3 regions of the Colwellia sp. BRX10-4 genome follow, and region 2 is predicted to be linked to each of the others. Evidence: predicted binding sites of a transcription regulator. Region 2 holds the regulator's gene; each other region holds the start of a gene.

The links. Region 2 encodes LexA, which represses DNA repair genes until DNA is damaged. Its sites were predicted from a motif close to TACTGTATNNNNATACAGTA; they were not measured.
Region 1: a site for LexA is predicted at 8,663-8,682, ahead of H4J67_RS18655 (exonuclease domain-containing protein). Genes of this name have one in related genera too.
Region 3: a site for LexA is predicted at 4,022-4,041, ahead of cphA (cyanophycin synthetase). Genes of this name have one in related genera too.

Annotation. Positions count from the first base shown of each region.
Region 1 covers NZ_JACGVZ010000039.1:3,424-14,219, forward strand. The annotation lists gene H4J67_RS18630 (2OG-Fe(II) oxygenase) at 1-502, opposite strand, end outside; gene H4J67_RS18635 (hypothetical protein) at 905-1,378, shown strand; gene H4J67_RS18640 (glycosyl hydrolase family 18 protein) at 1,837-3,948, opposite strand; gene H4J67_RS20375 (hypothetical protein) at 5,008-5,928, opposite strand; gene H4J67_RS18650 (TIGR03643 family protein) at 6,021-6,308, opposite strand; gene H4J67_RS18655 (exonuclease domain-containing protein) at 6,422-8,590, opposite strand; partial or broken gene H4J67_RS21330 (hypothetical protein) at 9,178-9,285, shown strand; partial or broken gene H4J67_RS21335 (IS3 family transposase) at 9,331-9,599, shown strand; gene H4J67_RS18665 (hypothetical protein) at 10,063-10,458, opposite strand; gene H4J67_RS20890 (hypothetical protein) at 10,599-10,730, opposite strand.
Region 2 covers NZ_JACGVZ010000007.1:21,311-32,106, forward strand. The annotation lists gene H4J67_RS07760 (two-component regulator propeller domain-containing protein) at 1-1,469, shown strand, start outside; gene H4J67_RS07765 (ATP-binding protein) at 1,487-4,486, opposite strand; gene H4J67_RS07770 (DUF6942 family protein) at 4,607-5,137, opposite strand; gene H4J67_RS07775 (alpha/beta fold hydrolase) at 5,607-6,425, shown strand; gene lexA (transcriptional repressor LexA) at 6,502-7,137, shown strand; gene coxB (cytochrome c oxidase subunit II) at 7,707-9,263, shown strand; gene ctaD (cytochrome c oxidase subunit I) at 9,275-10,796, shown strand, end outside.
Region 3 covers NZ_JACGVZ010000015.1:84,270-95,065, reverse strand. The annotation lists gene H4J67_RS12845 (Mur ligase family protein) at 1-791, opposite strand, end outside; gene cphA (cyanophycin synthetase) at 1,073-3,892, opposite strand; gene H4J67_RS12835 (cyanophycinase) at 4,397-5,224, opposite strand; gene iadA (beta-aspartyl-peptidase) at 5,233-6,405, opposite strand; gene H4J67_RS12825 (glutamate-5-semialdehyde dehydrogenase) at 6,807-8,078, opposite strand; gene H4J67_RS12820 (pyrroline-5-carboxylate reductase) at 8,274-9,053, opposite strand; gene proB (glutamate 5-kinase) at 9,434-10,612, shown strand.

The DNA of each region.
Region 1 (10,796 bases), on a different contig from region 2:
AACCAAGCGCATTACATATGCGTCGATCAATATCGTTCACAAGCGGATGGTTGAGTAAACTTAAATCGCAGGTTTTACTCGTGCGGTAATTTTTAAGATCTCCAGACTCATTTGTTGTTGTTGATTGGCGGAGATTATCGCGAATAAGGGATATGAGCTCAATACATTCATGAGAATTAAGAAAGTTATCAATTTTGAATAATTCTAATTTATTATCAGTAACAATTTTTTCAGCGTTTGGCAAAAATACGCGGTCTTCAGCCTCGATAATTTCCGTAGTTTGTTGTAATAATTTAGCCTGTACGCTATCTTTTTTTGTACTTTTTTTAGATGTTTTGTTCGATTTTTCTATATCTTGATCAGTTAGCTTTAATCGACTTTTTATAAGTATTGGACAGAAATCGTGTTCTAATAAAATGTCATACATACCTATAATATCGCAGCTGCGATTAATGTTGATTTCTATCCAATCCTGCCATCCTGTGTCAAAGGTACTCTTCATGGTTATTACTCCTGAACTTACTTTATTATAATTATTTTTGTCCTCTTATCTTGACCTTTTACAACCTAATATACCAGTGTTATAAAAAGGCAAAAAACCAACAGGTAATATCAATATAATCCATTAAATAACAACAACATAATAACAATAAACATCAGAGTTAACTTTCCGAATTCAAGTTTAAATAACGGTTCAGAGTAACCCTGCGCTATTTTGCTATCTCTAAACGAAAAAACAACTAAACCTTACCAAAAACAGTACCGTTAATAGTCGACTAATAGGTTATAATAATGGCACTTTAAATGCTTGGTAAATGGCATTAGTTTTTCCAAAAAACGGTATAATTAACCTTTTTTATTTAAGTAATTAGGTTTATTGCAACGTTGTTCAACGGGGGATTATATGAATATAAAAAAAATAATGACATCAAGCCTATTAGGTCTTATCGCAGCAAACCCAATAAGTACTATTGCGGCAAAAAATAACCAAGCTAATTTAAATCCACTGGCAATTCCATTGCAGGCTCATACTGCTAAAGATATGTGGGAAAGTTACTTTAACCAATGCATGTCATATAACTTTGTTGATAAACAAGCATTAAATAGCAGTCTAAAAACTTGGCAAAAGCGTAATGCTAATCGCTGGCAGATCTATTGGTTATTAATGGAAAAATCTGCCGATGAGAATGAAGGGTTTAAAGCACATTATAGCAAATTTAAAATCCAAAGCTTAGCCCATGCAAAACAACAAACTAAAATACAACATAGTAAGCTTGATCAAATAGGTAAAAAAAGTCTTTGTGATAAATTAGTGGTGATGCTTGATGATCCCCGTTCTGACTTACCTGAAGACAGCACCAAGAAAACCCAGCAGTAAGATTAAGAAGGTGTTGTGGCAGTAGGTAAATAATTATTGATTTTCTATCTCTATGCTTCAGGCGTTTTATTATTAATTAAAGCGACTGAAGAAGCTTCTTATCCGCATTGCTATTAACTTCTAATTGATTATTAAGTACAACACCCTCCAAAATAATTCGAGTAAATCCAGTAGTACATTGATTTCCCAATACCCAATAGTTAAATTATATTAAGTTTCGTTTAATACCATTGTCATTAAGTTTGTGATCTTGTTGTACGTAGAGAAAATAAATCAGGGCAAAGCGCTTGAATTTTGCTTTTATAGCTAACACATAAAAAAGGCCTAATCTTTCGAATAGGCCTTTTAAGGGATTATTATTGAAAAAGGTATACCTTCCCCACCCCTATCATTTAAATATTACTGATTCGACACCGGTATTTTCGCTGTTGAATCAGTTGTGGTAAGCGTTGTATTTCTTACTCTACTAATGACCATGCACTTGTCCAAGCACTACCTGTTCCAGGAGCGTAATGATAAGCAGAAACTGATGAACACCATCCAGCTATATCACATTGGTACATATTTCCAACATTACTAACAATTTCACCTGCAACATAAGAAGTACCAGCTACATATGCAGTTTCTATCGGCGTCGGCGTCGGAGTCGGCGTCGGTGTCGGCGTCGGCGTCGGAGTTACTCCCCAATCGGTAATCCCTTCAGCATTACCTACCGCTTTATTCATCGCATTTAGTGTACGCTCTGCTTCGGTACCACCATCACCATCGATTTCCCAAGAGAAAATCCCACCTAACCCTTGTGCTTGCAAGTATACGCCTTTTGCTTCAATTGAACGTGGCGTATCTAATGTTATTAACGTACTACTTACTTCATCCCAAATAAATGATGCTTCGGCTTGGTTATCCCAAACATACTTAGCATTTGTATTTGCTGCCAAGAATTTCAACGCACCACGATAATCCATGATACCTGCTTCCCATGCCCATGCAGCTTCGTCAACTGAAGTTCCTTCACCACCTTCAGCAACTAAGGGGTTATTATCTGAGCTGTCTACGTGATTACCTACAGCACCAATTGGGCTGCCATTAACCATTTGAACATCAGTCCAACCACGTCCGTACATTGCTGCACCTACAACTAATTTATGGGCTGGTACACCTTGCTCTAACAACAAACGGGTTGCATTAGCTGTTGTATATTCTGGCATACCTGCTGGAGCATAAGAGTCACGTCCTAAGTTGCCTGCTTTAGTTTTATCTGTAACCGTTGTTGGACCAAACTCACCTGTACCGTCACATTTATCAGCAGAGATATGTGCACCACAGTAAAGACCTGTTTGATGGCCAGTTTCACTACCCCATGCACCATAAAAGTCATATGACATCATAAAGATGTTATCCATATACTCTGCCGCAGCGGCATAATCAACATCTTGAATTTTATCCCAACCTACGCCAATAGCAGAGGTTAATTCATATTTACGGCCTGTTTCAACAGCAAGTTCGTCTAGCATTACACGAAGTTCTTGCATTAACGCGACATAAGCTGGACCGTCATTAATTGTGTCGCCTAATGAAGCTTGTGCACCGCCGCCACCAGGGAATTCCCAGTCGATATCGATACCATCAAAGAATTTCCATGTTTTTAAAAATTCTTTAGAAGAAGCAACAAACGTATCGCGATTTGCTTTATCCGTAAAACCGTAAAACGGGTCCGACAGTGTCCAACCACCAATTGATGGAACGATTTTAAGGTGTGGGTTACCTTGCTTAAGCGCCATTAAATGACCGAAATTACCCATACCAACTTCGCCATAACCAACAGCAGTTCCGTCCAATTTCATGGCTTTAACAGCACCATTTTGACGCCAAAAAGCCGCACCCATATCATGAATCACCAATTCGTAATCTTCACTTTGAGCACAATCAGCTTGAAGTACACTCCAACCAGACGCATTACCATCTTTAAGAGATTTGTTTTCACCACACATTGGAATAAAGCCGTATATAATGTGTGTTAAATTATTAGCAGGTACGTTTTCAACAAAATATTTACGACCATAAATACCCCACTCAACAAAATAAGTACCAACGATTTGGTCTTGAGATTGTGCATAGTTAGTATTTGCCGAGTCAACTTGTTCGCCAAGCGGCATTAAATGTGAGCCATCAGTATCTGAAACAATAGCCTTATCTGCATCACTTTCAACACAACCATCATCATTACACAAACGCACAACGATCTCTTTTAGACCACCACTAGTAATTGGAACAATCGCACTACCGCCTGCACCAGTGCCTGAAACGGCAACGTCTCCATTTACAAGTACTTGCCATGATGTCGCTGAATCACCGCTCCAAGCTGGAGACCAGGTAACAGGTAAGTCAACAACATCAACACGTGTAACAAGTGATTCATATGCTCCAGCTTCGCCAGAAACCGTAACAAAGCCTTTACCGTTGTAGTTGGCATATTGTTCTGTAAGTGTTGGTTTTCCTGGTGCTTCTGCTAATACTTGGGTAGAAGCTAAAGCGGCGGTTACTGCGCATGCTGTTAATAATTTTTTCATACTTACCTCTGTGTGGTGGCCAGTTAGCTGGCTTTAATTAGGGTTATTTATTTTTATAATTTTATACCTTCGCCAATACTAAAGCCTTCCCTAACAAAGTCTTTTAACGATGCTAGTTGCCAAAATCCATTTTTTATAAACTCTATAAATCATTGGTTTAACACTCACAAAAAGACAGCGCTGTCTTTTATTTGACAGCGCTGTCAAAAGATTGTTCAAAAATAATACACTCAAATTAATGACTTGGCTACATCTTTTAACAAAACAGTACAAAACTCAATAATAAACGGTACTTTTTTGTTGTACTGAATAACTGCTAAAATGCTGATTTACATGATAATAACAACAACGAACTCAAGTTTTGCTAACTTAAAGAAATAGCTGACAAAGGTTGTCAAAAGACAAGGTAATAGCATTGGAGTGGTAACTTATACCCTTTATAAACTTCTAAATGATTAGTATCCTAAAGGGATAAAGAAAGCATAAATTTTAAGACGCTTTGTGCCACAGAATTTAATACCTAAAATAATATTAACCTAATGTCCGCTTTGGTATTTTTTAATCAAATTAGAATTTTTGACTTTATAGATTTCTGATGAAATTTAGAACAATTTTATTATCTAACGCTAGGTTGATTTTTATCGGTTCAAATGTAGCTAGATAAGCCAAGGCTAATGTCTTCTTTCGTATCTTTGCTGCCTTAAATTAAAGTGATTTTAGCCCCCAATTTATGACCGCTTATTGACCCTCAGCTGTCCTAATAGTAATGATATCTTAGGTGTATAGTGGCAGGAATTGCCCTTTTCAATATCTAGAAACCGTTTGCTAATAGCTTAGAAAGGTACGTTTTCGTTTGCTTGCACCTAAAGCCCAAAATATTCAAAGAAAGCAGTGTGAATCTAGATTATTAACTCACTCCAATCTGATCCCCTAAGATCATTATACCTGTCGGTCATTTTCTGATGTGACTGGCCACATAATAAACGTGTATCAACTCCTTGCTCACGATAAAGACGTTCAGACAATGATCTGATTTCATGGAAGGTAGCGCGTTCCGTTTCATGTAATCTTGGCATCATCTCTGGCACGCTTAAATGAACGAAAAATAGTATCTGGATGTAAAGGATCACCAACATTATTTTGTGCTCTAGCTGTATTGTGATGAAGCGCGAATAATGAACCTTGGTCAATCAATGCCATTTCAACTACGTCAGTAATTGAAAGCCCAAGTTTTTCTAATTTTAGCTCCATAGGTATTTTTAATAGCTTTCCTGTTTTTAATTGAAATACATGTAAATGGTTATTTTGAATGAATGAGTAGGGTGCATGCTTTACTAGCCCTACAAATGAACCATAGTCTGTTTTAGGGTCTATAAAGTGATTTGGGTTGTTGCGGTAAGCCTTATACTTATCATCCCAATCAAGCCCTTTGTTACGTCGTATTAAAGCAAGATCTGTTCTACGTTGATCAGTTACGAGTGCCAATAAATATGAGCATTTATGAGGCAAGTAAGACTGACTAACAATGATCGAATTAAACTGTTCTAAAGAAAGTCTAGATTTAGTCACCTTGGCTGTTGGATTTTTAACAATAGATGCTGGATTACTGCTACCGTCAACTTCACCCGCTTGAGCTGCTTCGATAAAAACATCAATGTAAACACTACGAACAGCCTGCGCCATCCTTGATTTACCCTGAATAACATAAGTGTCTAAAAATTCTTTAAGTATTTTTGTTGTAACCTTAGCAAGTTCTAATTCTCCATGAACAGAGTTAATCTTACTAATAATATTTTTACGCGTTTGCCATGTTGATGGTTTTATCAAACCTTTATTAATTTTTTCTAGTTGAATATCTGTGTATTGTTGAAGCCATCTTGATACCTTTATACCGCGATTAAGATCAGGTGGAGTAACTATTTCTAAAATTTGTTGAACTGCAATTTTTGGTAATATGATTGAATTTAACTGGGAACTCAAAGCCCCTGAAATTGAGAAAAAATACGGGGTACCTTGATGTTACAGCTCAGTTTAGTCGTGATGTTTTTGATAATCTGGAAAGCCGTAGATAACTAACGTTTGCGTGTCGGCTTATATTGGGTGGAACAATAACCACGGCTAACATCGGGACTGCGTAGCTTAAGATGCTTAGTTTTTCGGCCTGTCACTCTAGCGCGCCAATTATTGAATGTTTTGCGCTTAATGCTGCTGCGCATGATTTCGATTACCTGAGGCTCGGATACTCCAAATAATTGCTCTATAGCTTCGAATGGTGTGCGGTCTTCCCACGCCATTTCGATGATACGCGATATTTCTTCTTCGCTAAATTGAGTTATTTTTTGTTTAAGATTTATTTTCATACTATCTTTACTTGTTTACATGAGGTTAGGATCAATTACTACTATAAATAGTATAACGGTGCTGCGTTGCAATTACTTGGCTATTTGTATTTTATAAAACATCAAAAGGCAAATCAGTCAATTTTTAAGCGTTTCTCATTCACCATATTCAACAATTCACCTGCTGCAATGGCATCTGACATTGCTCTGTGATGTCGTTGCATATCAATACTGAAATGCTTAGTAAGATTAGCTAATGAATACGACGGCAGCCCTTTGTAGTGTTTACGCATTTCCCTAACGGTACACAATTTTGGTCGTCGAAAGCGACGTTCCAATCGATTAAACTCCTCTTTTATAAAGCCGTAATCAAAATTAACATTGTGAGCAACAAATACACATCCTTTGGTAAATATATCAATATCATCAGCGACCTCAGCAAATAATGGAGCTTTTGCCACCATGTCGTTATCAATACCGGTTAATGAAGTAATATTTTGGGGAATACGCCGCTGAGGATTAATCAATGATTGCCACTGATCGACGACTTCACCCCCAATCATTTTAATAATACCCACCTCAGTAATACGGTGATGTTGGGCTCTACCACCCGTCGTTTCAATATCGATAACGGCATAAGGTTGCATCGGATCGATAGTCCAATTGACATTAGTAATGCGCACATCAAAACCTACACTTTGCAACTTTTGAATGCTTAGCAGCTGATTTCGACGTAATTGGTCACCCTCTGACTTTACTTCTTCAAAGCGAAGCTTCTCATGTTCAATAAGCATTAAATCAGGATAACCATCACTTAGGTTTTTCCAGTCTTGAGTCATCGCTTTTAACAACGACAATAGGGCGTCTAGTTTACTGTGATTAATAAGCACAATAAGGCGTTCTAATATGTTCTTGCGCCACTTGAACACAATGTTACCTTGGCCATAATATTTTACCGCAGCTGAGGACAGTTGTTGAATTAATTTAGCTTTTGTATTTGTACTCGATAAGCGTCTTTCAATTTGTTCTGAAGCAAGCTCATAAAATTGGTTAGTTTTAAGGGATGCGGGCAAACGATCGAACTCGTTGGTTAATCCTAAGCCATCTAGTTCATATATTTCATGCCAGAAATAAAGCCCAAATAAAGCCCGCCATATTTCATTTTCGGTTCGCATTGCTGCACAGCCTCGGCTTTCATAATAGGCCACGACACCGCGTTCAACTGCACCTTTGTGCATTTCGTCAATGAGAATATTTTGGCTATTATTACGCAACATATCGGTTAAAATGCTGGTTCGTTTTTTATGATATTTTCGCGCTAAAAAGTCTTCTGCAAAGGCCAAAAGGTCTTCAGACAGTGGCACTTCAATTATACATTCGAGTTCTGCTTCAACCTCGTCTTTTAGGCCTAGTTTATATCCTTCCCTTACCCATTTTTCTTGCGCAGTGTCAGTATTTATCGTTTTCAATACCAAGCAAGCCTTATTTGCATCTTCTTTTAATAATTCGCAAGCCAGCAAAAATTGGAGTTTTTCATTCAGGTCTTTGGCTCTCGCTCCTATAGGGCTTGGCAAATCATTAAGGTGTTTGAGAATGGCGTCACGCTTGAGTAAGGGTAATTGCGCGTGTATTTCATCTAGTAGTAAATGTATTTCAAAAGCCGACTTAGCACTTCCAATGTCGGCGAATCTGGCCATCACTTGAGCCTGCTCCTTACGCGTTCGCATGACGCCTAAGTCGCGCATAGAAAACTGATTCAATTTAGATTGAAAATTACCAAAGTAAACATAAAGAAAATAGCTAATGTGTGCTTCAAAATTGCCTTGCCAATAGGCACTTGCAACCTTAGTTTTGCAAATTAGATTAGGCTTCGTGCCACTTAAAACAACATCAACCAGTATGGCTTTGGCCTGTGACTTTTTATATACCAATGTCTGGGTGTCACTTGCATAGGACGTGTTAATTTCATCTATAATTTGGATGATTTCATCTTTGGTAAGATGCTCGATAAAGGCAGGAATATTTTTAGATTCAAGAGTCGTAAACCAATATTCTTTCTTTAAGTAATTCAAATTGCCGGATATATTTTCAATCTCTTCATAAGCATAAGATGTTGCTTTGACAAAAATAGACTTACGATTAATAAAACGAACAACAAGGCACTGTTGCGGCTTTGTCAGTGCGTTGAAACGTTGAATAAATTGCGCGTCATCGCTATCTAATAAAGCGTCACATGGGCCTGTCACAAATTTAAGGAATTCATGAAAATGGCTTAAATAGTAATAAGTGGGTAAAGCTCGCAATTTTATGTCCTGGGGTTATGTGCTGTGAGGGTTTGCTTGGTTAGCGCTCTTGTTAAAATAAGCATACTAAAGAACTGTCTGCTTATACAGTGTTTTATTGTGTTTTAGTGCTTTAACTACTTATACGCTCCAAGCTGCAGAGATTAAGCACCCTAAAAAACACTTTAAAAGAAACAAAGACAGTTGGTTAGGTTGTGCTTCGCTTCACATTTTAACCAACTATTTTTTTCCACTTAATGTGGCGTTATGCTACTAAGAAAAGTTTAGTGTTTAAAATTATAGTATTAGTATCAAGTCTATTTCTTGCTTCGTGCGCAACTGTTGCAAATTCAAATAGCCCTATCAACATTTATGGTGTTACACACTCCCTCCACAAAATGGAGATTGGGAGGTTATAGCTGCTTCCGGCTATTAATCATCTCTTGGGAGTAAAGAACTTAATAAAAATGATTCGCATGTTGTAAACGTTTCTATATTTAAACTGCCAAGTTTAGATATAGATAAAAACTCTCAGAATATATTGTTAGTTCAAGTGATCCTCCCCCAATAAAACGGACACCAAAATCTAACTAAAGATGAGGTGTCTTATGCCCAAGTACAATAATCTAAGACGAACCTGGAAGTATTCAAACGACTTTAAAGTTAACGCTATTCAATTAAGTTATGTTGTTGGTGTCTCAATTAAATCAGTCGCCGAAAAACTCGACATACACCCATTTATGCTGTCACGATGGCGAAAAGAATATCGTGGACACGTTTATCAAAAAGTATTGAAACGACATGCGATAACTCATAGCTTGAGCCGAGCGGGAAAATGTACTGATAATGCGCATATGGAGTCATTTTTCCATTCAATGAAGATGGAAGTTATTCGTGGTAATGTATTTGATAGTGATAAAAAACTGCGCGGAATACTTGGCAGTTACATTAACAAATACTACAATGTTTCAGTATGCATTCAGGGATAAGTTATTGCTCGCCAATAGAATATAAAGCCCTGGCAGCGTAAAAAAATGTGTCCGCTTTATTGGGGGAAGATCACTTTTAACCTGAACTTCTTTTCACATTTTAACCAAAAATTAATGCCTCTTAACGTGGCGTTATGCTTTAATTAAAATTATATCGGCACTTGTCTTATGTATCTTGAAAACGGCAATAACTAGACCATGATCTAGACGGGTGAATATGCATGTAAAAAGTGGCCAGTACTGGATATTTGACGGGATGATTCTTATTTATTGTATGTAAAGAAGGTTCTTTTTCGTCTACCTGCACATTATTAGTACTTTTTTGATAAAAATATAAGACACAACGAAGACTCATTAGGGCTTATATTACTTAAACGATCTAGGGGTGGATCTGTTTCACAAATATAAATAAATAAACACCATAAATTATCTGTCGGTTAATTTAAGCTGTATGAGATTAACAAGGCTTAATTCACGACATTACTCGATAAAGTAAACCTCTCGCTAAAATATTAACTCATCCAACTTGTTGTGTGATAAAGAATGGATTGAAACAACATTACTATTTTGTAAACTGATTATAAAATTTTCGAACAGCGATAGGGTACGCTTGTCTTTTTCTGAAAACGTCTGTGTTAGTAATAATTCTTCTATTTCTCTATCTAACAGGCAAGATGTTTCAAACTCTCTTTGAAGTAAATGAAACAACGCTTTTAAAATATCTTTTTGCCAATTATCAAGATAACTTGTCTCCAGTCTTGTTGGATACTTAAATAAGTCGATAACATCTAACTCTATGTTCTCATTAGGCTCAACAGGACACAGTAATAATCGATATTTAAGCAGCTCCTGCAAATTGAGTTGCGATAAATGCTGTTTAATTAATCCACATTTATTCATCAATAAAAATCCCCCACAATCTTCTCTTATAAAAGTAATGCTATTTAAATGTTAGCTCTATTAAATAACAGTTAACATGTTACATCAAACTGGTAGTGAAACTTCAGCTTTCGTGATTCACCACTAAAAGCTAATATTACTCAAGTGACGACTAGCAATGCTAAAGACATGTTTAACGCCATTTCAACAGGTTTAATAAGTGCCCGGTTTGGGTCTTGAGTAAATTGAGCGATACCTAAACCATAATGCGCTATTAAATTTATCTGACTCAAGACAAAAATTCCCTTTACTGATAACGACAGCGACGAAAGGGGACAGTGAAAAGTCCCGAGCGGTTA
Region 2 (10,796 bases):
TTTGGGTCGGAACTCAGGGAACAGGCCTCGACATTTTGAGTTACGAAGATATGAAAAATGAGAACTTCTCATTTAAACATTTAGACTCAAAAGATGGGATGAAAAGCCTTACTGTTTTTGGAATAGTTCAGGATATCCATGAAGATATCTGGTTAAGTACGAGTGAGGGTATTTCTCGATACTCACCTGATAATTCTGAGTTTAAGCACTTTGACCTGACTCATGGCCTAATAGACCTTGAATATAATCACAGTGCTATTTTTTCAGGGGCAAACAATACATTGTATTTTGGTTCAGGCAAAGGAATGAGTACGATTAACCCAGAACAAATTAATACTAGCTTGTCTGTTCCAGAAGTAAGATTAACCAGTATTTTAAAGCTGAATGAACCTATGCCTCTCGGCAGTAATTTATCTAACTTAAGTCAATTGGAATTTGATTACAGTGATCAGCTAATTTCCTTTGAGTATGTTGGTTTAAACTATGCGAATCCTGAGTCAACTCTTTATAAGTATCGTTTGTTAGGCTTTGATGAGGAGTGGATAGCTGCAGGTAAATCACGACGAGCCACTTATACAAATTTACCTGCAGGCATTTATACACTGCAGATTATTGCTGGAAATAACGACAATGTATGGAGTAAACCTGGGATATCACTTGATATTTTAGTTAAACCAGCACCTTGGAATACTTGGTGGGCTTACTTATTGTATGCCATGGCGGTTGCTTTAACGTTATTAGTCTACTCACGCTTTTTGAATCGAAAACTATTTGTTGAACAACAACAAAAATCTTACCTTAAAGAGCAGGTCAAAGATAAAACGCAAAAGTTACAATCGCAAAATAGCGAACTTGAACATGCTAATATTCTACTTGAAAAGTCGGCAACGGTAGATAAAGTAACTGGTGTACGAAGTCGCCGCTATCTTGATATTTATATTGAGCAAACTAGCCAGCTGATGAATCAAATTCATCAGAATATTCTACCAGTACAGCGGAGCACTTTACCCCGTCTTTACGTCTTAATGGTTCAGGTCAATGAGTTGACCAATATCAGTAATAGCCAGTTGATTAACATTACTGATTTATTACTGTTTAGCAGAAATACCGATGACCTAGTTGTTCGTTGGTCCGATGATACCTTTGCTGTTATTGGTTATGAAAAAGATAACAATGCTGGTGAATTAGCAGCGCGGTTAGCAAGTAAATTTGAAAAACAATTCGACGATAATATTTCCATGAATATTGCTTACTCTTTTTATCCGTTTAATAGAGAGCAACCTATGGAAATATCGTGGGATCAAGTCAGCGTGATGATTGAACTTGGCTTAACATTAACAAGCGAAGAGCCAGCGATTGCTTGGCTTGGCTTATGTGAACCTAAGTTACAACCCTTCAGCTACTTAGCAGTGATTCAAGGCGCTGATCTAGCGACACTTAAGCATAACATCCAAGTTAAGCAAGGTTAGCCTGAGTAGCTTTTTGGTTAGCTTTTAATAAATTGTTGTTGATATTGTTTTGGGGTGCAGTTAAACGACTCTTTAAAGCATCGACCAAAATATGTTTGTGAAGAAAAACCAACATCTAAGGCTATTCTGCCAATTTTAGAACCATTTTGTAGCAATATCTGTGCTTTTGCTAGACGGAACTCTTTAATGAAGTTATTAGGTGTTGTGCCCAGAGTTACTTTCATTTTCCGTTGCAGCTGGCGTTCACTCATCGCCATATTACTGGCTAGATCTTGAATACCCAAATCAGTTTCCAAGTACATCTTAGCAACAATGGTTTCTAGTTTTTCTATAAATTTTTCATCAACAGATAAAATAGCACTTTCGCTTGGAGTTAACTGCGACACTTTTTTTACGCTACTTTCTTTTTGTTGTTCTTTTTGATGGTCACGAAATTTATGTAAATAGTTCTGCTGGAGCAATTTACGATTTTCAATCAAATTTTCAATACGTATTAATAATTCCTGCTGATTAAAAGGTTTACTTAAATACTCATCCGCTTGTAAATTAAGGCCGTGAAGACGACTATCTAGGTCTGAACGGGCGGTAAGCAAAATAACGGGAATATGAGAAGTGAGTTCATTTTCTTTTAATTGCTTAAGAACTTCGAAGCCGTCAATACCCGTTAACATAATATCGCACACGATAAGGTCTGGTATATATTCCTCGGCAATGAGCAGTCCTTGTTCTCCACTCATTGCTAATAAACAATGATGCTGCTGTTCAACCACACGTTTTATGTGATTTTGCATATCGAGATTATCTTCAATAACCAACACGACATTATGTAAATGATTTTGTGTCTTAGTTTTATTATTATTTTGCTCTAACAGCAGTGATGATACTTCGCTTTGAGATACACTCATTGGCACTTGAGTTTCTATTTCGACAGCGGTAGCTAAAGGTATTGATAGAGAAAACTTACTGCCTTTATTGTATTCACTGACTAAATTGATACGCCAGTTATGCGCTTTTACCAATTCATTAACTAAAGATAAACCAATACCTACACCAAAAACAGCATGGTTTTTTTCATCATCAGCTCTTTGAAAGCGTTCAAAGATTTTACTTTGTGATGCTTGATTAATACCTATGCCGGTATCTGTAATCTCTAAAATAACATTATCTTGATCAACATAAGCACTGATCTTGATGCTACCGCCAGCAGGGGTATATTTAATCGCATTAGCAAGTAAGTTGAAGATGATTTTTTCAAAACCCTGAGCGTCACATTCTAGCCAAAGATCATCAGATATATCAGTATCAAAACTTAAATCATTTTGTTTAGCTAAGCGTGAAAATGAATCAATTGGCATAGCCATTAACTGACTTAATCGATAAGTAGACAATGAAAGCTTAGGGTTGTCAGTAAGGCGTGAGAGTTCTAATAGTTGTTCAACCATACGAACTAAGCGCAAACCATTACGCTTAGCGGTAATAAGTTCCAGCCCCTCTTCTTTACTGTGAGCTTTGAGTAGGTATTGGTCTAAAATGCCATTAATAATTGTTAATGGTGTCCTAAACTCATGGGAAATGTTCGCAATAAACTTATCTTTTAAATCTAACATCTGCTTTTCAGCTAACTTTCGTGAAGTTAAATTAATAAAGGTAATAACAATAAGGGGTTGTTCTTCGCGATCTGCCCACTGCAATTCAACCTGAACAGGGAATTCAGTACCATCGGCACGTCGAGCGGAACACTCTACTGAAATACCGATATCTTTACGTTGTAAGGCGTATACATTACTTTTGAAGCCAAAAAAGTAGTGCATAGTGTCTTCTGCAGAAAAAAGTGCGCTGACATTCGTGCCTTTCAATTCATGTTCTAAACTTTGGAACAATTGAACCGCGGCAGGGTTTGACGATAATATTTCGCCGCCCGTTGATGTCGTCAAAATAGCATTATTAGATGCACGGACAATGGCTTTGTCTTCACTATTAAGAATTGAGCTGAGTAATTTATGGTTTGTCTGTATTAACGCTTTTTGTTCTTGTTGCTGAGTAAAAGCGTTTTCCTTGAATTCAAGCGTGTTTTTTCTTTTATTGTAAGCAATAAGAATGACTAAAATAAAAGCAATAACGCCCCAAATACCAATAACAAAAGACTGCCAGAAAGAATTTGTAATGTAGTGTGCCCCAACTTCTAAACCAACGATATGAATGCTAAAAATAATACTCACCAGCAATAAAATGTAAAATTCGGGAAAGGTATCTTTTGAAATAGGTTTGGTCGGTCTTTGAATGTTTAATGATGCACTTGCGGCAAAAATAAGACCACAGTATGGGATTAACGCTATTAAGCTGTTCGTATAATTGTCTTTATAAAGGGCTTGCTCTTCAAGAAGAAAATAATTATTAGTGTTATCAACTAACAAAGCTAATGAGGCAATGGCTAGTGGCCAATAAATAGCGCGCCAAAACTTTTCACGACAAAAAATAACACAGCTGATTAGTCTAATAAAAATGAGGCCAGAAATGGTTATATGAAATAATAATGACGGTAATAACCTGTGATCTAACGCTTTTGAAAACTCTTCTGGCAGTAGTACGAAATAACAAAAACAAGTGACTGTAAAAAATAGTGCAGGTACTCGACCCGCAATGTATTTATTGAGTGGTGTTTCGCTGAGATGCGGGTTGGTTTCTATGGCCAGTAAGATAAAAAAGTAACTGAACAAAGAGAAAAAATCTTGCAGGATTGGGGAGGTGTTTATGTAGTTACCGGCAAAGATAACACCCGAAATAAGATCAATAATGATAGCGAGAGATAAAAACTGCCAGAACAATTTTAATGAACGTGATCTGGTCTGTAAATAGCTATGAACAACAAAGAATACTGCGGTAGCCTGTAATAATATAGTAGGAAGCGATAGCAAAAGAGCAGAGGAAATATCAAGAGTGTTGGTGATCGTTGCATAGGGTAATAAGGTTAAAATTATTGTAATAAATAAAAGTATTTTTTTATTAAAATATAGCAATGATGTGATCCAATATTAAAGTGACGTTTAGTATGTTGCCTAATCATGAGGCTTATTATTTTCTCCTTTAATAAATATAGTATACATTAATTTAACACTATATAAATGAATGAAAAGCTTTCACTGGCTATTTATATCGTTGAGTAAAAAGGCTAATTTTTTAATATTAGCATTCGACAATTGCCGATAATCAAAATAGGGACAGACAATTAAATTTTTAGCTTTATCAATAGCAAATTGCTCATCTAGCCAAGTGAAACTAGCGTTTAGTTGATTTGTCGCTAACAAATGCTTAGCGTAGGTTTTCCCACAAATAATATGCAGAGTGTGCTTAGTGGTTGTTAACTGAGGCGGAGAAAATAATAAAGCCGTTTGAGAGCCTTGCTGCAGCAAAAATCGCTCTCGATATTTTTGCCAAGTTGGCGCAAGCGTTGAGTAAGCGAATTTTTCTTTATCAAGTGCGTAAAGCAGCTTTGCATAAACATTGAAAACTTTCCGCCAACCATTACCGCAAGCTTGATTAATCATCTCTATTTCGCCTAAGGTTAGCGGCGATAGACAAGATAATTGCTGATATTCAAGCATACTCGGTTTATTACCAATATAAACGGCGATGCTAAAGTTTGAACAACCTAAACCAATATTCTTCAATAGTACTTACTTCGTTTAACGGGGGGTATTATGTTAAATTGTAAATCTATAATCGAGACAAGTAAAACGTCATCAAAATTTTTTGTTTGTATCTGCAAGTGTTGTTGATAAAAGATTATTAGCCGTTATTTATTGGTGGGTCTGAGACAGAAGGCTATTTAATGAAATTATCCATCATCAGCACGTCGTTTTGTTTTTTGAATGTATGTAGTTACTGGCAAAGTTAGATAGATTAATGATTATCAATATCTACCAGACAACTAATATAAAATGTTAATATCGTATAGCTTCCTATAACTATCTAACGAGCCACGCGAGAAGCTTATCTAAATAATGGCATTACACTTGTTATTGCTTGAAGTATTGTTGGAGAAAAGCATTTTATATTTGTGGCAGCTGAAAATATATTGTTTAACATGATTAGAGTATCAATAATGAACGTTCAACATAAAAATGATGGAGCGCAGCTATGAATGAAAAAATTACAGCACTTAAGTCAGAATTAGCACTCCTTAAGGAACAATTTGCTAGAAAAATTACTGATGCAGAAATTCGTTTAAAAAATATGATTGAACAAGAAAGCCTAGATACTTCGGTTGAACGTGGCTATAAAATTCAAGCTTCTTTTGAAGAGCCCGTAGATTCTTTATCTAATGGTGAATGTGTAATTTTACTGCATGGGCTTGCACGTTCCGCTAACTCGATGAAAGCTATTGAAAAACGATTGTTAGCAGAAGGTTATTTTGTGATAAATATCAACTACCCTTCTAGGGATTATTCGATAGAAGAGTTGGCTGAAAAAGTGATTTCTAAAGCGCTATTAATTTGTGAAAATCGTCAAGTTAACTTTGTTACCCATTCAATGGGCGGTATATTAGTTCGCCAATATTTAAGTATGCACAAAATACCTAATTTACATAAAGTCGTGATGCTGGGCCCACCAAATAATGGCAGTGAAGTCGTTGATAAACTTAAAAATACACCTGGCTTTAGTTTTATAAATGGTGATGCGGGTATGCAATTAGGTACTGGCGAATTCAGTGTCCCTAGTAACCTTGGCAATGCTAATTTTGATTTGGGTGTTATTGCCGGTAATCAAAGTATTAATTGGATATTATCAACACTTATTCCTGATAAAGATGATGGTAAAGTTTCGGTTGCTAGTACCAAACTTGATGGTATGAATGATCACATTGAAATGGAAACGACCCATCCATTTATGATGAAAAACGAAAAAGTTATCGAACAAGTTATCCATTATCTAAAATCAGGGAGTTTTCAAAAATAATTCGGCTAGAAAACTTGCCTTTACTAATGACCTGTATATACTCACAGTAACAACTGTGTAAATTTACAGGCCCCCTATGCTAAATGAAATCAGCGAATTACGCCCTCTAACGAACCGACAACAACAAGTTTTTGATCTGATCAAAGACAAGATAAGCGATACGGGCATGCCACCAACGCGTGCTGAAATAGCCAAGTTTTTTGGCTTTAAATCAGCAAATGCAGCCGAGGAACATTTAAAAGCTTTGGCTAAAAAAGGCTATATAGAAATGTTACCAGGTACTTCTCGCGGCATTCGGTTGACTGAGAAGTTAATGGAAGAAGCCGGTTTACCGTTAATCGGCAGAGTTGCTGCAGGTGAACCTATTTTAGCTGCAGAGCATGTTGAAGATCATTATAAAGTAGACGGTAATTTGTTTCATCCAGCCGCTGATTACTTATTGAGAGTTAATGGCGAAAGCATGAAAAACATTGGCATACTTGATGGTGACTTGTTAGCAGTTCATCAAACGACCGATGTACAAAATGGCCAAGTAATTGTTGCTCGTGTCGAAGAAAATGTTACGGTTAAACGTTATAAAAGAGAAGGTAATATCGTTTACTTACATGCTGAAAATGATGATTTCTCTCCTATAAAAGTTGATTTGTCTGACCAAGAGTTTAATATTGAAGGGTTAGCTGTTGGCGTTATTCGCTCGGCAGACTGGATGTAATTAAGTTAATCTTTTTAATAAACTTAGTGGTAACGAACTAAGTCAATTTATCTAACAAATACGCTATTAAATAAGTCAAACCGATCCGTTAACTTTAGTCTATAACATAGGCTAAAGTTTGCTTTTATACCCTTTCGTATTCTTTTCATGCAAACCTTCCTCTTTCCTAAGAATAATTTTCATTCTAAACCCCATTCAAACAACTTTATCTTTTTCTGATTAAAAAATAACCACTATCAATTTTTGTAATACGCGTAGTTATACTTAGCTGTTTATTTTTAATACTACGGCTACAGCCCTTTGTTATTAGGCATTATTTTATATTAGAGTTGATACTCTATTGTTTTTATTGGTTTTTATTTTAAAATAGCTCGATTTTTAAATTGACCCAGATCAACTTTTAAGTAATTCTAGTTTGGAATGTGTACAAATATAAATATAAGGCGATGTTTTCGACGCTAACTGGTTGATAACAAAATCGCTAAGAAAATAATAAAAATCCGTACTAAAGGATGTGTTTTGTCCTAGGTATCAAGTTTTAAACTTTTATAGGGTGAAGGAGATGTCGTGTGAAAAGACGTAACCTAGGTTGGCTGTTGTTGGGGAGTGTTCTTTCCAGTTCAGCTTGGGCAGATATGCAATTAAATCTGACCAAGGGTGTAACAGAAGTAAGTAGAGATGTTTATGATCTACATATGCTCGCAATGTATATATGTGTAGCAATCGGTGTGGTTGTTTTTGGTGCTATGTTTTGGTCAATGGTTTTCCACCGAAAATCCAAAGGGGCTAAATCAGCAGATTTTCATGAAAGTACAAAAGTAGAGATTCTCTGGACAGCAATTCCCATTGTCATTCTTATCGCTATGGCTGTACCAGCAACGAAAACACTGATCGAAATGGAAAATAACGACGATTCTGACGTTACCATTCAGATCACAGGTTCTCAGTGGAAGTGGCATTATAAATATTTTGATCAAGATATTGAGTTCTACTCCGTTTTATCTACGCCAAGACCACAGTATGAGACACAAGAAGGTAAACACCTTAGTGTTGATGCCGGCGACAAAGTCAAAGGTGAAAATTATTTACTCGAAGTTGATAAACACCTTGTCATTCCAGTTAATAAGAAAGTAAGATTTTTAATCACTTCTGACGATGTTATTCATGCCTGGTGGGTACCTGCTTTTGCAGTAAAACAAGATGCTATCCCAGGATTTATTAATGAAGCATGGACAAAAGTTGACGAGCCTGGGCTATACCGAGGTCAGTGTGCTGAGCTTTGTGGTAAAGATCACGGTTTTATGCCTATTGTTGTCGAAGTAAAGTCTGAAGCTGATTATGCTCTTTGGCTCGATGAGCAACACGAATTTAATGCGCAAGCTGCTGCTGCTGAGAAAGCGTCTCTTAACGCTTCCGCATCAATGGATGAACTGATGACTTTGGGTGAAACTACCTATGTTGCCTACTGTGCTGCCTGTCATCAAGTTTCTGGTGCTGGTCTACCTCCAGCATTTCCTGCACTTAAAGGAAGCTCTGTTGCTACGGGTAGTATTGCTGCGCATATTGATATTGTACTCAATGGTAAAGCGGGTTCAGGTATGCAAGCTTATGATAAGCAGTTAAGTATGAAGCAAATTGCTGCAGTTGTGACCTATGAGCGTAATGCTTGGGGTAACAATACCGGCGATGTCGTACAAGCCGCTGATGTTAAAAGTTTTGCTAACGATTCAGGCAATGACACAGAAACACCGGTAAAAGTCGCTGAAGTGGTTGTTGAAGAAGCCCCAGCAGAAGATCTAACTAGAGTGTATAGCGAAGATGAATTGATGGTTATGGGTGAGCAAGTTTACATGAAAGCTTGTGCTGCTTGTCATCAAGTTTCTGGTGCGGGTTTACCTCCGGCATTTCCTGCACTAAAAGATAGTGTAATTGCACTGGGTGACATTGCTGTGCATATAGACATGGTTATTAATGGCAGTAAGAAAAACCCTGCTATGGCTGCTTTTGGTAGCCAGTTAACTAAAACCGAAATAGCGGCTGTTGTTACTTATGAGCGTAATGCTTGGGGCAATAACACCGGTGATTTAGTACAACCTGCAGCCGTTAATGCTGCTAGTGCGAAGTAGGGGGATATAAAATGACTACAGACGTTATAGAACAAGAATCGCACGACGATCATCATGATGACCATAAAATGAAAGGCATCAAGCGTTGGTTGTACACGACAAATCATAAAGATATAGGTACGTTATATCTATGGTTTGCTTTTATTATGCTATTAACCGGCGGCGCTTTAGCTATGGTTATTCGAGCCGAGTTATTCCAACCCGGTTTGCAAATAGTAGAGCCTGATTTTTTCAATCAGCTAACTACTGTACATGGTTTGATCATGGTGTTTGGTGCAATTATGCCGGCCTTTACGGGGTTTGCAAACTGGATGATACCTATGATGATTGGTGCGCCAGATATGGCTTTACCACGTATGAATAACTGGAGCTTCTGGATTCTACCTTTTGCTTTTGGGATTCTTTTGTCTACATTCTTTATGGAGTCAGGTGCGCCTAACTTTGGTTGGACATTCTACGCACCACTTTCTACAACCTATTCAAATGGTAGTACGGCATTTTTTGTTTTTGCTGTTCATATTATGGGTATCTCATCAATAATGGGTGCCATTAATATTGTTGTTACTATTATGAATATGCGTGCGCCGGGTATGACTTACATGAAAATGCCATTGTTTGTTTGGACATTTTTTATTACCGCCTACTTATTGATTGCGGTAATGCCGGTGCTCGCTGGTGTGGTAACTATGTTGTTAACGGACACTTATTTTGGCACGAGTTTCTTTGATGCCGCTGGTGGCGGTGACCCGGTATTGTTCCAGCATCTTTTCTGGTTCTTCGGGCATCCTGAAGTTTACATCATGATCTTACCTGCTTTTGGCATTGTTTCGACAATTATACCAGCGTTTGCTCGTAAAAAGTTATTTGGCTACAGCTCAATGGTTTATGCAACGGCATCGATTGCTGTGTTGTCATTTATTGTTTGGGCACATCACATGTTCACGACAGGTATGCCGTTATTTGGTGAACTGTTCTTCATGTATTGCACCATGTTAATTGCCGTACCTACGGGTGTTAAAGTGTTCAACTGGGTCGCAACTATGTGGCGTGGTTCAATGAGTTTTGAAACACCAATGCTATTTTCTATCGCATTTGTCATCTTATTTACTATAGGCGGGTTTTCAGGCTTGATGTTGGCATTAACGCCTGTCGATTTTCAATACCATGATACCTACTTTGTTGTTGCCCATTTTCATTATGTGTTGGTTACAGGTTCATTATTCTCGATTTATGCTGGTGCATACTTCTGGTTACCAAAATGGACAGGTCATATGTATAACGAGTCATTAGCTAAATGGCATTTTTGGTGTTCACTGATTTCAGTTAATTTACTATTCTTCCCTATGCACTTTTTAGGATTAGCGGGCATGCCTCGTCGTATCCCAGATTATGCGTTGCAGTTTGCTGATTTCAACAAGTGGGTGAGTATTGGTGGTTTTGCCTTTGGCCTTTCGCAACTAATATTCTTAGCGGTAGTCATTAAGTGTATTAGAGGTGGAGAGAAAGCAGCGGCTAAGCCTTGGGATGGCGCTG
Region 3 (10,796 bases), on a different contig from region 2:
CCACGGCGCAATATTCCGCCGCGCGCGACTTCTAAAATAGCTGTTTCTGTTTCTGGATGTCGAAGTAACATTCGTGCACCACCGGGTCCTGAATAATCACCATAATCTATTATTTTTTCGCCAACACGAATAAAGTCAGTCGAGGTGACACCGCAACATTTATCAGACTGCTTAATAATTTCAGACATGATACGCACGGTGGTTGATTTTCCGTTAGTGCCAGTGACCAATGCAATAGGAATTGATTGGTAGTGTTGCCAATTGAGCTGCGTTGGATCTGGTAATGATGCCACTGGCCAGCGTTGACAGCTTTTACCGTAACCTAACGAAAATTCATCATCATCAACTAAATAATCGACATGATTCTTTATGGCTAAATCTATTAAGTTAAGCAGAGCAGGGTTAGCCTCTTCGACAATCATTTGTTTAAGACGAGTGATGGTTTTATCCATTTCTTGTTGATGATTGTCACTTATACTGCCGGTTAAAATTTTGCTACACGCAAAATCCCATGCGGCTTCGTTGACATCGCAAGATGCATACAGGGCATCCATTGGCGCACTTATCGCAAGGCTTATGCCGTCTTCAAAAATACGATAACACGTAGATTCATCTTGCCAGTTGACTGCTGCCAATAACTGATTAACGTAAATTAACCATTGATCAACGACTGTTTGCTTATCGATGCCTGAGACAAAAGCGTCAATAATCGCGCCGGATTTATTCCATAATAAGCTTTTGCCGGTAAGTCGTCGCTGGTCATCTAATGTTAAGGTTATAGTGTTATTCATGGTATACCAATTTGATTAAATTTATTCCCAACGCAGCGCTGTTAGGAAAGTGAGAAGAAGGTAAAGCTGTATCAATATAATTGTTCACTTTGAGACGGTTTTGTTAGGTCATTATTTGTATCACAAGCTCGATGATGATTTTAAAAACTAATACGCAGCTTTATTGGTTTAACAATAGGCTGCGCTAGTCTATGCCGCTAGGTTATGTTGGTAACACATCGCCTAGCGAGGTTAAGCTTATTCATCTTCAGTTAATGGCAAATAACTGCATTAACTTGGTTTTAATCACTTTCTTCTTCTATGGTTGAAACAATGCGAACACCTCGATCATCCTTAACTAACTTCATGCCTGATTCTAGTATAAAGGGATCAGGTTCATCGGTGTTTAACATTGAAACAACCGTATGCACGGGTTTTGTTAATGTTTCTGCTGGATTATCTTCATTACCATTAAAATTAATGATTTGCTTCCAACAACGGGTAATAGCATCACCAAAGACAATCACTAAATCATCTTTATTTGCCATCGATAAGGCTTTTTCAGTAGCCGTGACCTCGTCAGGTATCATCAAGATATTGTTTTCGCTGATACCTTGTGCTTTTAATGTTGCAGCTAACATTTGTGGCACTTCATCACTACCACGTCCGCGAAGATTGTCATCGGCGCGACAGATATATAAATCAAAATGTCCAGCGGCTGCTTTGGCTATGTTTTCAATATCTTCATTGCGGCGATCACCCGGTGCGGCTAATACCGCAATACGCTTACCATTAACGTCTAATTTAGTCGCTAATTCGCTCATATGGCGAACACCATCGGCGTTATGAGCATAATCTAAAATAACTCTAAAAGGGTGTTCATCAAAGACGTTCATTCGCCCCGGTGCTTGATAGAAAGTGGTGTTGAACGTTCTTAATCCTTGTTGAATCGCATCAAGTGGTTTATCTAGAGAATAGGCAAGGGCAGCGGCAAACATCGCATTTTGTACGTTATGAGTGGCTTTACCTTCCAGTGTCGCCGGAATTAAATGTGTCCAAAGTAATGGAATATGCGCACCGTTATCAAAGATGGTGATCATTTCACCATTGATACCCTTTTCAAGCACTACAGCACGTCCACCCGCGCGAATATGCTCTCTAACTAAACCGTGCCCTGAATTCATAGTCACATAACATAAATGTTTTGCTTTAGTATGGTCGGCCATTTTCAAACAAAGTGGGTCGTCGGCATTAAGTATGACCGCGTCTTTGGCTACTTCAACAACAATACGTTTAATTTCAGCAAGTTGTTCTAGGGTATCAACACCTTTTAAGCCTAAATGATCGGGTTGAACATTAATGCAGGCGGCAACATTACTTTCTCTATAACCTAAGCCTGAGCGAACGATGCCACCACGGGCAGTTTCAAGAACAGCAATATCAACTGAAGGATCTCTTAAGACAATTTGTGATGCAACGGGTCCGGTCATGTCGCCTTTTACTGATAAAAGACCATCAACGTACACACCATCAGTTGATGTCATACCCACCACATGCCCTGCTGTTTTTAAAATGTGCGAAAGCATTCGTGAGGTTGTTGTTTTACCGTTGGTACCTGTGATGCCGGCAATAGGGATACAAGTGGGTGTATTAGGTGGAAATAGCATATCAATAACTTTGCCAGCAACATCACGAGGTTTGCCATGGCTTGGTGCAACATGCATACGAAAACCTGGCGCGGCATTGACTTCAACGATACCACCGCCGATATCTTTATATGATTGTGTAATATCAGAGGTCAGAAAATCAACACCGCCGACGTCAAGACCAACGGCTCTTATCGCTCGTTCAGCCATCACTTTATTGTCGGGATGAACTACATCAGTCATATCTATCGCTGTGCCGCCCGTTGATAAATTAGCGGTTGAACGTAAATAGAAAATTTCGCCTTCGGGTAATATAGTATCAACACTATAGCCAGCTTCTTCAACTAAACGTGTTGCTTGTGAGTCCATTTCGAGTTGAGTGAGCACTTTTTCATGGCCAACACCTCGACGCGGGTCTTCATTTACAATGTCGATTAATTGCGTAATGGTGTGTTTATTGTCACCAACAACATGACCCGGTACACGTTTTGCGACAGCAACAAGTTCGCCATTAACAACAAGCATACGATGATCTAAACCGGTTAAAAATGACTCAACTAAAACAGCTCGACTGGTGCCTTGTTCGCGGGCAAAATCAAATGCAGTATTAATTTGCTCATCAGTAGTTAAGTCGATAGAGACGCCACGGCCATGGTTTGCATTTAAGGGTTTAAGTACAACTGGCAAGCCAATACGTTTTGCCGCTTTTATGGCATCTTTGGCAGAATAAACCAATTGTTGTCTAGGCACAGGCAAACCGAGATCATTTAATAAATTGTGGGTGTCTTCTTTATCACAGGATATTTCAACAGCAATATGATTCGTTTGGCTAGTAATGGTGGCTTGAATGCGCTGTTGGTATTTACCATGGCCAAATTGTACTAAGCTGTACTGATTTAAACGTAGCCATGGGATATGACGTTCTTCGGCTGCCGTTATTAAAGATTGAGTGCTGGGACCAAATTCTTTGCGTTGTGCATAACGAATAAAGTTTGATAGCTCTTCTGGAAAATCGAAATCGGCTTCTAATTTTGTTTGTAGTTGTGCTTGAATATCTAGTGGCATAACTGAGATAAGCAGGTTTCTGGCAAGTTCAGCAGCAGCTAATCCAACATCTCGTTGTTTGTACTGAAAGACCATGTCATATTGACCAACTTCGCCATTGCCTCTGGTTTTGCCAAAAGTAACTTCAGTACCGGCCATGCATTGCAGTTCTAAGGTTGCATGTTCCCATATGTGAGCTATCCAGGTACCTTCATCTTCTTGCAAGCGCCTAATAAAACCGCCAGATTCGCCGTATGAACAGCCATGCTCTTTTAAACCGGGTAAGGCTTCAATTAAGCCATTAATGAATTCTTTACCTAATTTTACCGAAGGGTATTGCTCTAATATGCCAACATCAACAGCGTGTCGAATAACAGGAAAATGGGCGTAAACATTAGGGCCAACATAAACATTACTTGTTAATATTTTCATTATATGTCCAAAAATCAGGTGATTAGAATTATTATTATGTGTACCTACAAGTTGAACCTTTTGTTGAAAATAAGGTGCAACAAAATATAATATGACAATTATTGGGAGGAATAAATCACGGAGATATTGAACTGAATATGTGCACAGGTTCTATTGATGTGCATATGTTGAGTTACAAACCGAAAAGTTTCAACGCATTACACTTAAGATCTTTACAAGATCAAATAGAAGTAAAAATTGCCATAAAAAAATAATGGTATAACAAAAAGATACCATGCTTTTACTAATAGACAAGATAATTATTCTCTAAAGTCAGTAATGATTGAATGCGGCATAAAAGTAAGCTAAAAAGTTATAGTAAATAAGGTTGTAGAATGATGTTTTTTAATTATTTTTGATGAAAAAAACCAGCGTTTATCAGAGATGTTAATATATTTGCCCATGAATAAACAATTCATTTATTCATGGGCAAACTTTATCTCGACTTATCTGTATTTAGAGACATTAAACCGCTTTAGGTGAAGCTACTCGGGTATGTAAACAGTAAGTATCACCATGGCTAAGCATATGAAGCTTTAACCCTATCAAGGTGATGGAGTCTCCTGTACGAGCTTCAGCCATTGAACTGTGCTGCAAATCAGAAGGGTCAACAACTGTAATACTTCCGTGTCCAACCACTTCTAATAGTCCGTCTGGCGCAATAAAGGCCGCAGTATTTTCACAAATTCCTAGTCCTGAAGCAAAAGGATTATATGAAACAGCAGAAAGTAAACGTCCCAAACGATTACGTTGGCTAAAGTGTTGATCTAAAAGCACTTTACTTATCAAACCTAAGCCAGGAGCAAAAGTGACACCTTGCTCATTAGGTAATGCCCCCGTGGAGCCACCTGCAATCATATGCTCAGGCATAATAGCGGCACCTGCAGATGTTCCTGCAACATGCACACCTTCAGAATTTAATTTTCTTATACTCTGTGCAATCGAAGTACCACCTAATATAGTCGATAAGCGTAATTGATTACCACCAGTAATAAAAATACCTGTTGCGCTTTCAAGTGCGGTTAAATAATCTTCGCGCTCAGCATCTTCTCTGCTATTTATCGGTAAAGACATCGCATTTTTGACATTGAGATTACGAAAAATAACTTCATAATTTGGCCCCGTCTCAGCAAGCTGTGACGCGGTTGGAATAATCACTATATTGGCATTTTCATCACCACATAATTCTACAAAACGTTGGAGAATTATTGGGTCATCAACACGCTCTTCTGCCCCCCCGATTGGAATTATAAATCCCCTTTGCTGACCATCAGCAATTTTTGCTGGACACATACCTACCTCTACTCAAAAGTTCCGCTTACTACTGTTGTGTTGTCACGTTTATGCCAACGACCTTTTATCATCACGTCAGTAATTTCAAATTTGTTGTTAAGTACGAGCATATCGGCATCGTTATTACGTACTATTTTTCCTTTACTGTGTAAACGTAACAGCGTAGCTACGTTGCTAGTAAACATCGGTAAAATACTTTCAAGCGCAATGTTCTTTCTTAATGTTGCTTGTAATGTTTCCAGTAATGTACTGGCTCGGCCAAAGTCCATGTGTTGTAATTCACCTTGTTGATCAAAACAAGGTAAACAACCTCCACCGTCTGAACTGACGGTTATTTTGTCCAAAGGTAAACCTCTTTGTACGGCAATCTCTATGGCATCACATGCCTCTAAACCAGGCTCTGCTGTGCCTTCAGGAAAAGCGGTAATATCGATGTAACAGCCGTGCGTTAACAATTTACAACTGTCTTCAAATAGCGGCTTATTTCGATTAACGTGCGTCGGATTAAAGACACGGGCAGGAATTTCTGTTTCACTAATCGCTCGCTCTATTAATTCAAGACGCCTTTCACCATCACCGAGATGAAAATGAATAATACCGGCTTTGCCTGTCAATAAACCTGCAACATGTGCTTCACTAGCTAGTTTTATTACTTCTTCAAAAGTTGGTTGGCTAGAGCGATGATCGCTAATAGCAAATTCACCAATACCAATAACTGGCTCTAAAAAAGTAATATCTGCTTTTGCGCTACCAATTAACGTTGTTAACGGGTAATGATAACCACCGGTCCAACAATATGCCGACATGCCTTCCTCTCGGAGTCCGTAAACTTTGCTTATTAGGTTGGCGATACTCCGGGTGGTGTCATCTGTACCTAAAAGTCCAACAACGGTTGTCACACCCACTTGGGTAAATTCTGAAAGAGAAACTGGGGGAACTTGTGTTGAAAAACCTGCTTCACCACCACCACCGGTAATATGAGCATGACTGTCGATAAAACCTGGTACTAGGTATGCGCCATTAAAATCAATAACTTCCACTGGCCAGTTATCAGGGATATTATGGTCGGCATTATCGGATACATCAAAAATATCAGCGATTTTTCCACCGGCAATCAGCACATCTTTAATACCCATAGGAGTAGGGTTATAAAGGTTTACATTTTTTAATAATGAAATCATAGGTTTACGGTAAGGCTTTATAAATGACGGGCAAGTATAAACTATCCTATACCTAGTCCTAGGGGTTACAACTATAACATAGCTAGAATTTCTCAGCCAACTACATTTGTAAACGAAAGGTTTAAATACTGTTTTACCAAATATTTAAATCTATAGCGCATTGATAAGGTTTACGAAAGTGAGACTAATCCATCGCCTAAACTAACGGTAGCTTTAACGTTTTAATCGTTTGATAAATGTATGGGGGATTTATGTGAAAAAGGTCTGAACTTAATATAAATAGCTAGCCCCTAACACTTGGTCAGAGGCACTATTATCGTTAACTAAAAAGTGTTAACTAGGTATAGCTTTAGCTAAAAGTTTGGCACTTTTATGCGTGGTAGTGTTTTATGCAAAAGCGTTTAAGGACGAGTTTGCCCTTGACCCGCAACTCGGTATTTAAAAATGGTTAGCTGCTCTAAACCAACGGGTCCACGTGCATGTACTTTACCAGTCGCAATACCAATTTCAGCGCCCATACCAAACTCACCACCATCAGCAAACTGAGTTGAGGCGTTATGCATTACTACGGCAGAATCGACAGAGCGCATAAATTTTTCCGCGATTTCTGCGTTTTCAGTGATAATAGCATCGGTATGTTTAGAAGAGTGCTCTTCAATAAAATCAAGCGCTTCATCTAGGCTCTGTACTATTTTAACCGATATAATGGCGTCAAGGTATTCAGTATCCCAATCTACATCAGTCGCTGCATTAATACGGGGATCACAGGCTTGAGCGGCAACATCGCCACGAATTTCACACCCTTCTAATGTATCAACGAGTTGTGGTAAAAATTCTGTCGCTATTGCTTGGTCTAACACTAAACTTTCAGTGGCGCCACAGACACCGGTTCTACGTAATTTAGCATTTTTAATAATGCTTAATGCTTTTGCAAAGTCGGCATCTTTATCAACATAAATATGGTTATTGCCATCTAAATGCAACAATGTTGGTACTTGAGCCTCGTTTCTTACTAGCTCAACTAAACCACGACCACCTCGAGGAATAACTAAATCAACATAATCAGCACAGCGCAGTAAAGCGGCAACGGCAGAACGATCATCTGTGTCAACCAATTGTATACAGTTAGCCGGTAAGCCAGCTGCGCGTAAACCTGTTGCCATACATTCAACAATAATACGCGTTGAATTTAGGCTTTCAGAGCCACCACGTAAAATTACTGTGTTACCTGATTTAAGACATAACGCGCCAGCATCTGCGCCAACATTAGGACGTGATTCATAAATCATCCCAATAACACCAATAGGTGTTGCTACACGGGTTATTTTAAGACCATTGGGACGATCAAATTCGGCTAATACTCGACCCACAGGATCAGCTAATTTAGCAATGTCTTCTAACGCGACAGCCATGCCTTCAACTCTTTCTGGGTTAAGTTCTAGTCGGTCTACAAATGAGTTGGCTTTGCCCGCTTTTTTGACGCTTGAAACATCCAGCGCGTTAGCTTTAAGTAATGCATCCATATTTTCTCGTAACGCATTTGCGGCAATCGTTAATGCTTTGTTTTTTTGTTCAGTCGTTGCACAAGCAAGCACTTTCGCAGCAGCTTTTGCTTGTTTACCAAGGGTTGTGATCATTGTTTCGATAGAAATATTTTTAGGGGTATTTGACATTAATGTCTTCCTTTTACTTGTTCATTTAACACTAAACTGTTTGATCAAATTCAACTAACTTGATTGAATGATGTGACTTTTATTTTTATCGCTAATATTAATATCAAAGCAATAGTAAAAGTTCAGTTTAAAGAATTTATAGCTATAGTATTCATCAATAAATGTTCGAGCACGTCATTGCTGACGAGGTAAAAATTAGCGTAAGGCTACTGCTCGTTGATAAGCCGATGAAACGGTTGACTCAAACAAAAATTCTAATTTTTTATCTTGCATAAGCGCATTTAACCCAGCAGCTGTCGTACCATTTTTACTGGTCACTGAATTACGTAAATTTTCGATATCTTCTTTACTGGTTAAAGCCAACTCCATTGAACCACCGAGTGTGTTTAACACCAACTCTCTAGCGGTTTGGGGAGAAAAGCCGAGCTTTATTGCCGACTCTATCCAGCAGCGTGCTATTTCAAATGCATAACCAGGCCCATTTCCTGCAACTGCAGTTACTCGGTCTAGCTCGTCCTCGGTGGCGGCTAAATGGGTATAACCTACCGCATCTGTTAACGCAACAGCGTTGTCAATTTGAACCGCACTGCAACGTGAGTTTGCGTAAAGTCCACTAACGCCTCGGCCAATTTGAGCGGGTAGGTTTGGCATCACTCGCACAACGGCCTGCTCACCAATCAGTTTTTCTATTGAAGCTACTGAATAACCCGCTGCAATCGAAATAATGCAACCTGAATCAGCAAGGTGTCGACGATACAAGGGTAATACTTGTTCAATAAGCTGCGGTTTTATCGCAATAACGATAATGTCGAAACGCTGGTCAAATAACTCGTCAATCGCTTGCTTGACGATAACACCTTGAGGCGCTTTAACTAATGAAGGATTAATAATAGTGATAGTGTGATTTGTAGAAGTTGCCCAACGAGTCAATAATGAGCCGCCCATTTTACCACAACCAATCATAAGTAATGACATGAAACTCCTGGTTTTTTTAGCTTACATTGAATGAAATGCAGATCGTTTTGCAGGTGTTCAGTATGAACTTTTAAAAGTCCTTAACGATATTTTTCAAAGAGGTGATCTTGAGTTCAATTGAAAAAATATGTTTTTTAGTATATGATATCTGCACTCATTTGTCGATTGCCGTCAAATTCTAACGTTTTTAACCGACGTTTCAGTAATTTTTTATCTACTACTTTTAATGCGACCTTCGCAAGTAAAACTGACTTTATAAGTAGTAAGCATAACTCTAATACGACAATAAAATATCACGGAAATAGCTGCAATTTGTTGAATCAATTTTGTAAACGATTCAAGCTGCTATTTAATTTAATTAATCAGAGCACGGAGTAATTTTGCCCTCATTTGAACAACAAAAAACTGATAAATCTTCTCGAAGCAAGCCACGTATCGTTATTAAAGTGGGTTCGAGTCTCTTAGCAAATGTTAAAAATTTAACGCCTAGTTTTGCTTTTATGCACGGTCTTCTAAGTGACATATCTTTGTTACGAGAACAAGGCTACGAAGTTGTACTAACATCTTCTGGCTCGGTAGCATTAGGTCTAAACACGGTTGGCTGCACTATTGAAAACGCCAGTGTTCAAGACAAACAAGCCGCAGCGGCTTGTGGACAACCGATATTAATGCATGCCTACAAGCAAATTGCCCTTGAGTATGGTTTTGATATCGCTCAGGTTTTAGTTACTCTAGATGATTTAGAAAACAGACGTCGTTTTTTAAATATCAAAAACACTGTTCATCGTTTGATAAAACAAGGCGTAATGCCTATCGTCAATGAAAACGATACGGTGACCACAGAAGAAATTCGTGTGGGTGATAATGACAGACTTGCAGCTAAAGTTGCTCAGATGATTGGCGCAGAATATTTGTTTATTCTTACCTGTATCGATGGCGTGTATGACCGAGACCCTTCAGAAGAAGGCGCGGTTTTCGTTGAGTCTATCGAAGATGTTAGTAGTTATATGGAAGCGGCAAGTGGTACCAGTTCTTTAGGTACCGGTGGTATGCTGACTAAATTACAAGCCGCTAATATGGCGCAAAATGCTGGTTGTACTACTATAATTTCGAGAGGGACGATGGAAGATCCTGTTACCGGAATATTGCGCGGTGAACGCAGACACACTAAGTGTATTGCTCACTCATCACCATCATCAGCATGGAATATCTGGTTAACAGACAGATTACAAATGGCCGGTAGTCTAGTGATAAAACAAGAAGTAGCTGATGCCTTATTTGGTGGTGACGAAGGATTTACCTGTCATGATGTTGTTTCAATACATGGCACCTTTGAACGTGCAGATGTGCTTCACGTTTATGATGAAAAAGGCGAAGAAATAGCACGTGGTTTATGTAATTTCTCATCAGATGAAACAGCAATTATTTCAAGCCGTCCAAATGAAACGGTTGAAAATATCCTCGGATATAGTGCTTCACAGCGCTTGATCAATAGTGAAAACTTGGTTGTATTAAGTGAACATCATCTTTCTTGGGATGAACCTGTTCAAGATGCTTAATTGATTAAAAAACCTCTGCAGCAGTGCAGAGGTTTTTTTATTTATTAAACGCGTTAATAATTCTTATCCGCTTAACGTTAGCCTCAACTAACCGACTATACTATTATTTTCTACAATTTCTTCTTTTTATAATTGAGTGGGCGATAAAGTGCCTCACATTCATAATGTAGCCTCGCCTATAATC